3 regions of the Paenarthrobacter sp. MSM-2-10-13 genome follow, and region 2 is predicted to be linked to each of the others. Evidence: riboswitches for the same ligand, from Rfam matches in the RefSeq annotation. Region 2 holds a riboswitch; each other region holds the start of a gene.
What was found. A riboswitch is a leader RNA that binds a small molecule or an ion and turns the genes downstream of it on or off. The one in region 2 is predicted to bind cyclic di-AMP.

Region 1 (2,256 bases), on a different contig from region 2:
GCTCGGGGAATTCCCTCGCCAGGCGTTCGGCGATCCGCAGGGTGCCGTCCGTGCTGGCGTTGTCCACCACAGTGATCCGGAAGGTGTGCGGAAGAGTGTCTGCAAGGTGCCCGTGTAGCCTGCGAACGTCTTCTTCCAGGCGGACTTCCTGGTTGAACACGGGTATGGCGATGTCCAGGACGGGAGCCAGCGCGGGTGTGCTGGCGGGAGGGCCTTGCACCGTCCTATGCAGTGCTGGCCGGGGAGCTGTGAGCGTCATATGTCCAGCATGCAACGGCCGATTATGTGGGCTTTAGGCGGAGGCTGTGACCGCGCTGTGAACCACGGGTGGCGCCTGTGAACCATGGGCAGCGCCTGTGAACCACGGGTGGCGCCTGTGAAACAGCAAAAGCCGCACCCGTTCCCGCCATCCGCTCCAGTGGGTACTGGGGCGGACGGCGGGAACGGGCGCGGCAATGAAGCGGTCTGGCTAGTACCAGTTGTTGGCCAAGTGGAAGCCCAGAGCGGCGGACGGGGATCCGTAGCGCTCCTTGATGTAGTTCAGGCCCCACTTGATCTGGGTCTGGTAGTTGGTCTGCCAGTCAGCACCAGCGGAGGCCATCTTGCCGGCCGGGAGGGACTGGACAATGCCATACGCGCCGCTGGAAGCGTTGGTGGCAGTTGTCCTCCAGTTGGATTCCTTCTCCCACAGGGTGTTCAGTGCGGTCATCTCAGCTGCGCTCCAGCCGTAGTTGCCCAGGATGCTGGCGGCGTAGGCCTTGGCGGCGGCGGGGTCGTCCACGGCTTTCGGGGCGGCTGCGGCAGCTGCAGCTTCCGCAGCGGCGGCGGCAGCAGCGGCGTCGGCGGCTTGCTTGGCTGCAGCGTCAGCGGCAGCCTTCTCAGCTGCGGCTTGGGCGGCAGCGGCGTCGGCGGCTTGCTTGGCTGCAGCGTCAGCGGCAGCCTTCTCAGCAGCGGCCTGGTCAGCGGCAGCCTTGTCGGCAGCGGCCTTCTCAGCAGCTGCCTTGTCCGCGGCAGCCCGGTCAGCTGCGCCCTTGGCGGCGGCAGCATCCAAGGAAGCGGAGATTTCAGCTGACTTGTTGGCGCTGACCTGGGCAGCAGCCTGGGTCCCGGCAACGCGGCTCGCCTCAGGGAGAGTCAACGCGGCGTTTGCGGCGGTTCCGAGCGATGCAACACCCAGTGCGGCTGCAACAACGCCGGCTACGACTGACATGCGGTGGCCGGACTTACCCTGGCGGGCAGCGTTCTTGAGGACGGACTGCGACTTGGTGAGCGGTGCGTTGTGTTCGTCGCGGTGACGCGCAGAAGGGCGCGTCTGATCGTTAAATTCAGACATGTTGTGTGACCTCTCAGCGCCTGCGGAGTTAGCTGTCGGGTTCGGATGAGGTCATCCGGCCGCGCGTCACGCTGCGGCTTCACCCCTAGGGCGGCACATTGCCAGGCCCGGAGACTGTGGGTCCCCCGTCTCTGCCTCAAAGAAGAACGGACTCCGGGAAGTGGCAGAGCTCGGCGCATCCCGGATGTGGGTCCTTGGGGAAACCCACCCTTTCGACGGTACAGGAGGTTTCTTCAGAAGTCACATTTAGGTAACAGAGATCACGACGCCGGTGAGTCGCCTTGCCGGCGTGCCTGACTTTCTCCGGTGCTTACCGTGGGAAGTCGCAGCGCGAACTCAGTGCGCCCGGGCCTGGACGTCACCTCCACGGTGCCACCATGGGCGGCAACAATCGAATCCACAATGGAAAGGCCCAGTCCCGAGGTGCCTTCAGAACCCGATCTCGCGGCATCAGCGCGGGCAAAACGGGAGAAGATCCGGCCTTGGAAATCGACCGGAATGCCCGGGCCGTTGTCCGTGACTGTTACCACTGCGCTGCCATCAGCAGAGAGCATGACGCCTGTCACCACGGTGGTGCCGGGATCGGTGTGTTTGCGCGCGTTGGACAGCAGGTTGGCAAGCACCTGGTGCAATTGCGTTACATCGCCGCGAACCGTCACAGGTTCATCGGGGAGCTGGAGGTGCCAGATGTGATCCGGCGCCATGACCTTCTCATCGCTGACGGTTTCGATCACCAACTGGGTCAGGTCAACGTCCTCGACTTTCACGGGCTGGCCCTCGTCCAGGCGCGCCAGCAGAAGAAGGTCCTCCACCAACGTGGTCATTCGCTCGGATTGGCTTTGGACCCTTGCCAGCGACTTGCGGCCATCGTCGGTGAAGGTCTCGGTCATCCTCAGCAACTCCGTGTAGCCTCGGATCGCGGT
Region 2 (2,256 bases):
AGGATGGCGTGGTGGCCGATGGCGACGACGCCGTGGTGTAGGAAGCCTTGGGCCCGGGCGATGCCGAACCCGAGGTGCGGCCTTCGCCCCCGCCGGCTTCCTGCGACGGGGTTTCCTGGCCGAAGAACGGAAGTTCGAGGGCCGGCCCCAAAGCGCCGGCTGTCAGCACGAGGCCAAGGGCCCCCGCCACCACGGCCATGCGCTGGCTCATGTGTTTGACCGAAGCCGCCTTGCGCAGGGCGGCCTGTGGTTCGCGGCCGAACGGCTCACGGCCGAACGAGGATGTGGCGCCAAAACCGGACTTGGTGGTGGGCGCAGCGGCTGGCTTTCGAACGTCCCGGCGGCTAGCCAATGATGCCGAGGCTGTAGCGGCTGCGGCCACCTGAGCCGGAGACTTGCCGCGCGGGGACTCAGCGTCCTTGCGCGGGGACTCCGTGGGTTCCGGCGTGCGCGCGGACTCATCGCGGGCAGTGACTACGGGAATGGCCGCAGTTGCGGGTTCCGGCGTTGCAGGCTGCACTACTGGAATAGCCGTGGTGGCGGGTTCCTGGCTACTGGATTCCCGTGAATCGGGTTTCTGGCTGGCCGGCGGAACGATGGGGATGGCTGCGGTAGGTGGTCCCGGTGTGGTGGACTTCGGAGCTGCCGCCGATTCCTCGGGCGCGAGTACGGCCCGGGCTGCACGCTCGCGCTCGGCTGCACGGATTTCCGCACGCGTGGTGGGTTTCACCGCGGCGGGCATGGCCGCCGTGGCGGGTTCCGGCGTCGTGCTTGACGTTCCGCTGACGGCGGCGGAATCTGCCGGCGCGTTGTCAAGGAATCCGCTGGGTTGGGCCCGACGGCGTCCGGTTGGCTTGGTGCGCTCGCCTTCAGTCTGGGCGCGGCGCGGCTGATCCATGGTTGGGGACATGGTGGTTGCCTCTCAACGCCTTCGAGGTTAGCTGTCGGGTTCGGACGAGGCCGTCCGGCCGCGCAAGGCGGCTTCACCCCAAGGGCTTGTGGGTAACAAGCCCGGGAACCTGGGTCCCCCGTCTCTGCCGCGGGTCTGGCGGATCCCGGATTGCGGCAGAGCTCGGCGTCAATCCGGAAGCGGCCCAGCGGAGATATGGGTCGCCCTACGACGGTACATGAGCCGGAAAGTAAAGTCACATTAATGTAACGGGCGGTAGTTCAGCCTAAGCGGTAGGCTTCTAGCGCTTAGGCTTCGGGGCCGGTGCTGGGCGGCACTCGCTGGGCCGCTCGACCAAGATATCCCTGGCCAACACTAGCTTCGGCGCGCACCGGCGGGTAGACATTGTCTATGGACCTGCCTGTGATGCCACCCGTCTCGCCCATGCTCGCCAAATCCGTTCCGACCATCCCCGAAGTTGGGCACTATGAGCCCAAATGGGACGGCTTCCGGACCATCGTCTTCAAGGACGGCGACGAGATCGTCCTGGGCAGCCGCAACGAGAAGCCCATGACCCGCTACTTCCCCGAGGTGGTGGATGCCCTCAGGAAGAACCTGCCGGACAAATGCGTGATTGACGGCGAAATCGTCCTGATCGAGGGTGGCCGGCTCGAATTCGAGGTGCTCCAGCAGCGGATCCACCCCGCCGACAGCCGCGTCCGTATGCTTGCTGAGAAGACCCCGGCGTCCATGATTGCGTTCGACATCCTCGCGCTAGGCGATCAGAACCTCATGGACAAGCCGTTCTCCGAGCGCCGGGCCATCTTGGAACGTGCGCTCGCCGAGGCCGAGCCGCCTGTGTATGTGACTCCTGCGGTGACTGATCTGGAACGGGCACAGGAGTGGTTCGTACAACTGGAGGGCGCGGGCCTGGATGGTGTGCTGTCCAAACCACTGGATGGGGCGTACCTCCCGAACAAGCGGGTGATGTTCAAGACCAAACACGAGCGCACGGCCGATTGCGTGGTGGCTGGGTTCCGCTGGCACAAGACCGCGAAAGTAGTGGGCTCCATGCTGCTTGGCCTGCACGATGACACCGGCCGGCTGCATCACGTGGGAGTAGTGGCATCGTTTCCCATGGCCAAGCGCGAGGCCTTGGTGGCTGAGCTTGAGCCGTATCAGATTGAACTCGACCAACACCCGTGGGGCGAATGGGCCAGGCAGGACGAGGCTGCCGGGGGTTCACGCATGCCGGGCGCCCAAAGCCGCTGGAGCGGGGGCAAGGACTTCTCCTTCGTGCCCCTGCGCCCCGAGCTCGTGATCGAAGTGAAGTACGACTACATGGAGGGGGACAGGTTCCGGCACAC
Region 3 (2,256 bases), on a different contig from region 2:
TCATGGCCACCTCGGAATCGGGCCAGACCGAGTCCGCCCTCGCCGTCGCAGCCCCCGCGGGCAGCCAGCCCGAGGTTTCCGCGGCAGCGTCGGCAAAGATCGACTTCAGCCGAGCCGCAGTCGCCACTGCCGCTGACCCCGATGGGAAGTTGAAGCAACTGCTCAGCGCCCAGTCGGCCGGAAGCATCCAGCGCGCGTCATCCGTTGGCACCATGGCCAGCCCCCTTGACACACTTACCACGGCATCGCCCTTCGGCTACCGTGTCAGCCCCCTCACGGGCGGCGCCGGCGACTTCCACCGGGGCCAGGACTTCGTTGCCCAGTGCGGCACCGCTGTCCACGCAGCAGCAACCGGCAAGGTCACTTTCGCCGGATGGCACGAATATGGCGGAGGCAACCGTGTGGTTATCGACCACGGCAACGGCCTCGAGACCACGTACAACCACCTGTCGTCCTTCACCGTCCAGGTGGGACAAACCGTCAACCGTGGCGATACCGTCGCGCTGAGCGGCACCACGGGCGCTTCAACCGGCTGCCACCTCCACTTCGAGGTTCAGGTCAACGGTGAAGTAGTAGACCCCATGGGCTGGCTCTAACCAATCTGATGGTCGCCTCTCGCATGTGCGGGACATCCCGTGACCTGAATGTGACATTTGCGTTCAACTGTTGTAGCGTACAGAGCGCATCGGCTTTTTAGGGGGCCGGTGCACTTGAGTGGATTGCCTAGCTCTGCCACCTCTCAAGGTCCGTTCGCATAAATCGTCTGGCAGGGGCGGGGGAACCACTTCTGGTCTTCGTGAGAAGGCCTTGGGGTTAAGTCGCAAAACTTCCTTGGAAGCGGCGCGGCCGGATGACTCCCATCCGAATCCGACAGCTCACCTCGCAGGCATTGGGAGAGGCTACCTACGTGTCATCACGCACTACCCCTGCGCGCCATCGCGCCCAAACGGTTCGCACGAACCCGTTGAACACGCTTTCCAAGGCTGTATCCACCAACGCCGGAACCATGAGCCGTCAGGCCATCGTTCTGGCCGCAGCCTCAGGCCTCGTCCTCACCGTCGGATTGCCCGCACAGGCAGCCGACGCCGATGTTTCCAAGACTGAAGCCTCCAGCACCCAGCAGCTGGTTGTAACGGCAGTGGTTACCGCAGAGCCAACAGCCACCGTTTCCTTCGAGAGCCCCACCGTGGCCACCAAGGAAGCCCCCAAGGTAGTCCAGCGCGCAGCGCAGGTTACCGAACGAGCAACGGCCACCACGGACGAAGCCCCTGAAGCCGTGACGGCTAAGTCCTCCGAGGCCAAGGACCCGGCTGCCAGCGCAGCTGCTTCCGGCCTTGCTGCTATTGCCTACACCGGCATCGGCTCCCCGTACGTTTGGGGCGGAACAACACCTAACGGCTGGGACTGCTCCGGCTTCACCCAGTGGGTCTACGCCCAGGCAGGCATCAGCATCCCCCGCGTGAACGCCTGGACGGCTATGACGCCCACCAGCACTCCTTCTCCCGGCGACCTCGTCATGCAGAACGGCGGAGCCCATGTGGGCATCTACGTCGGCAATGGCATGATGATCAGCGCTTTGAACCCCGGCCAGGGAACGCTGCTGCACTCCGTAGCGTCCACCGGCACCTCCTCGTTCTACACCCTCCGCTAGAAACAATCCGGCTCGGGGTGGGCCGGCATGCCCGCAATGCCGGTCCTACCCGCTACCCGTGTGCACCCAACGGCGCTCGGATACGAAAAGAGAAAATCATGACCAGTGCAAACAAGCTTGCACGGCACCGCGCTGAGGCCCCCAAGACCAGCTCGCTTGCCGTCATTGCCAAGGCTGTCAGCTCCAACGCCGGTGGCGTTGGCCGCCAGGCAGCAGTGATCGCCGCAGCTTCAGGCCTGGTCCTGACCAGCGGCATCGCGGCCAACGCAGCCGAGACCAACGTTGATCGTGAGTCGACCTCCACGTCCACATTGGACGTCCAGTCCGTAGTGCAGGCCACCATCGCGGCCGACTCCACTGTGGCTATCTCTTACGAGCGTCCCGTGGTCACCACCGTGGAAGCTCCGGCTCCCGTTGTGGTGGAAGAAGCGCCGGCCAAGGTTGAAGCAAAGGTTGAAGCCACGGAAGCACCTGCGGTTGCCGCCAAGGCCGCTCCTGCAGCCAACGCCACCGTGGCCGTCAGCAACTCAACCCCCGCTCCAGCAGCTCCGGCGGCTTCCAGCGGACTCGGCGCAGCCATCGCTGCAGCTGCTTACGCCCAGCTC

Region 1: linked by a shared signal. The riboswitch ahead of HAV21_RS20190 (hypothetical protein) and the one ahead of HAV21_RS16455 (hypothetical protein) in region 2 are both predicted to bind cyclic di-AMP.
Region 3: linked by a shared signal. The riboswitch ahead of HAV21_RS10120 (C40 family peptidase) and the one ahead of HAV21_RS16455 (hypothetical protein) in region 2 are both predicted to bind cyclic di-AMP.

The regions. Positions count from the first base shown of each region.
Region 1 covers NZ_JAAOXO010000014.1:90,191-92,446, reverse strand. Annotated here, with positions in the region: gene HAV21_RS20195 (glycosyltransferase) at 1-259, opposite strand, end outside; gene HAV21_RS20190 (hypothetical protein) at 470-1,333, opposite strand; cyclic di-AMP (ydaO/yuaA leader) riboswitch at 1,339-1,519, opposite strand; gene HAV21_RS20185 (HAMP domain-containing sensor histidine kinase) at 1,594-2,256, opposite strand, start outside.
Region 2 covers NZ_JAAOXO010000009.1:106,296-108,551, reverse strand. Annotated here, with positions in the region: gene HAV21_RS16455 (hypothetical protein) at 1-910, opposite strand, end outside; cyclic di-AMP (ydaO/yuaA leader) riboswitch at 913-1,061, opposite strand; gene HAV21_RS16450 (ATP-dependent DNA ligase) at 1,301-2,256, shown strand, end outside.
Region 3 covers NZ_JAAOXO010000003.1:396,506-398,761, reverse strand. Annotated here, with positions in the region: gene HAV21_RS10125 (M23 family metallopeptidase) at 1-596, shown strand, start outside; cyclic di-AMP (ydaO/yuaA leader) riboswitch at 735-903, shown strand; gene HAV21_RS10120 (C40 family peptidase) at 908-1,651, shown strand; gene HAV21_RS10115 (NlpC/P60 family protein) at 1,750-2,256, shown strand, end outside.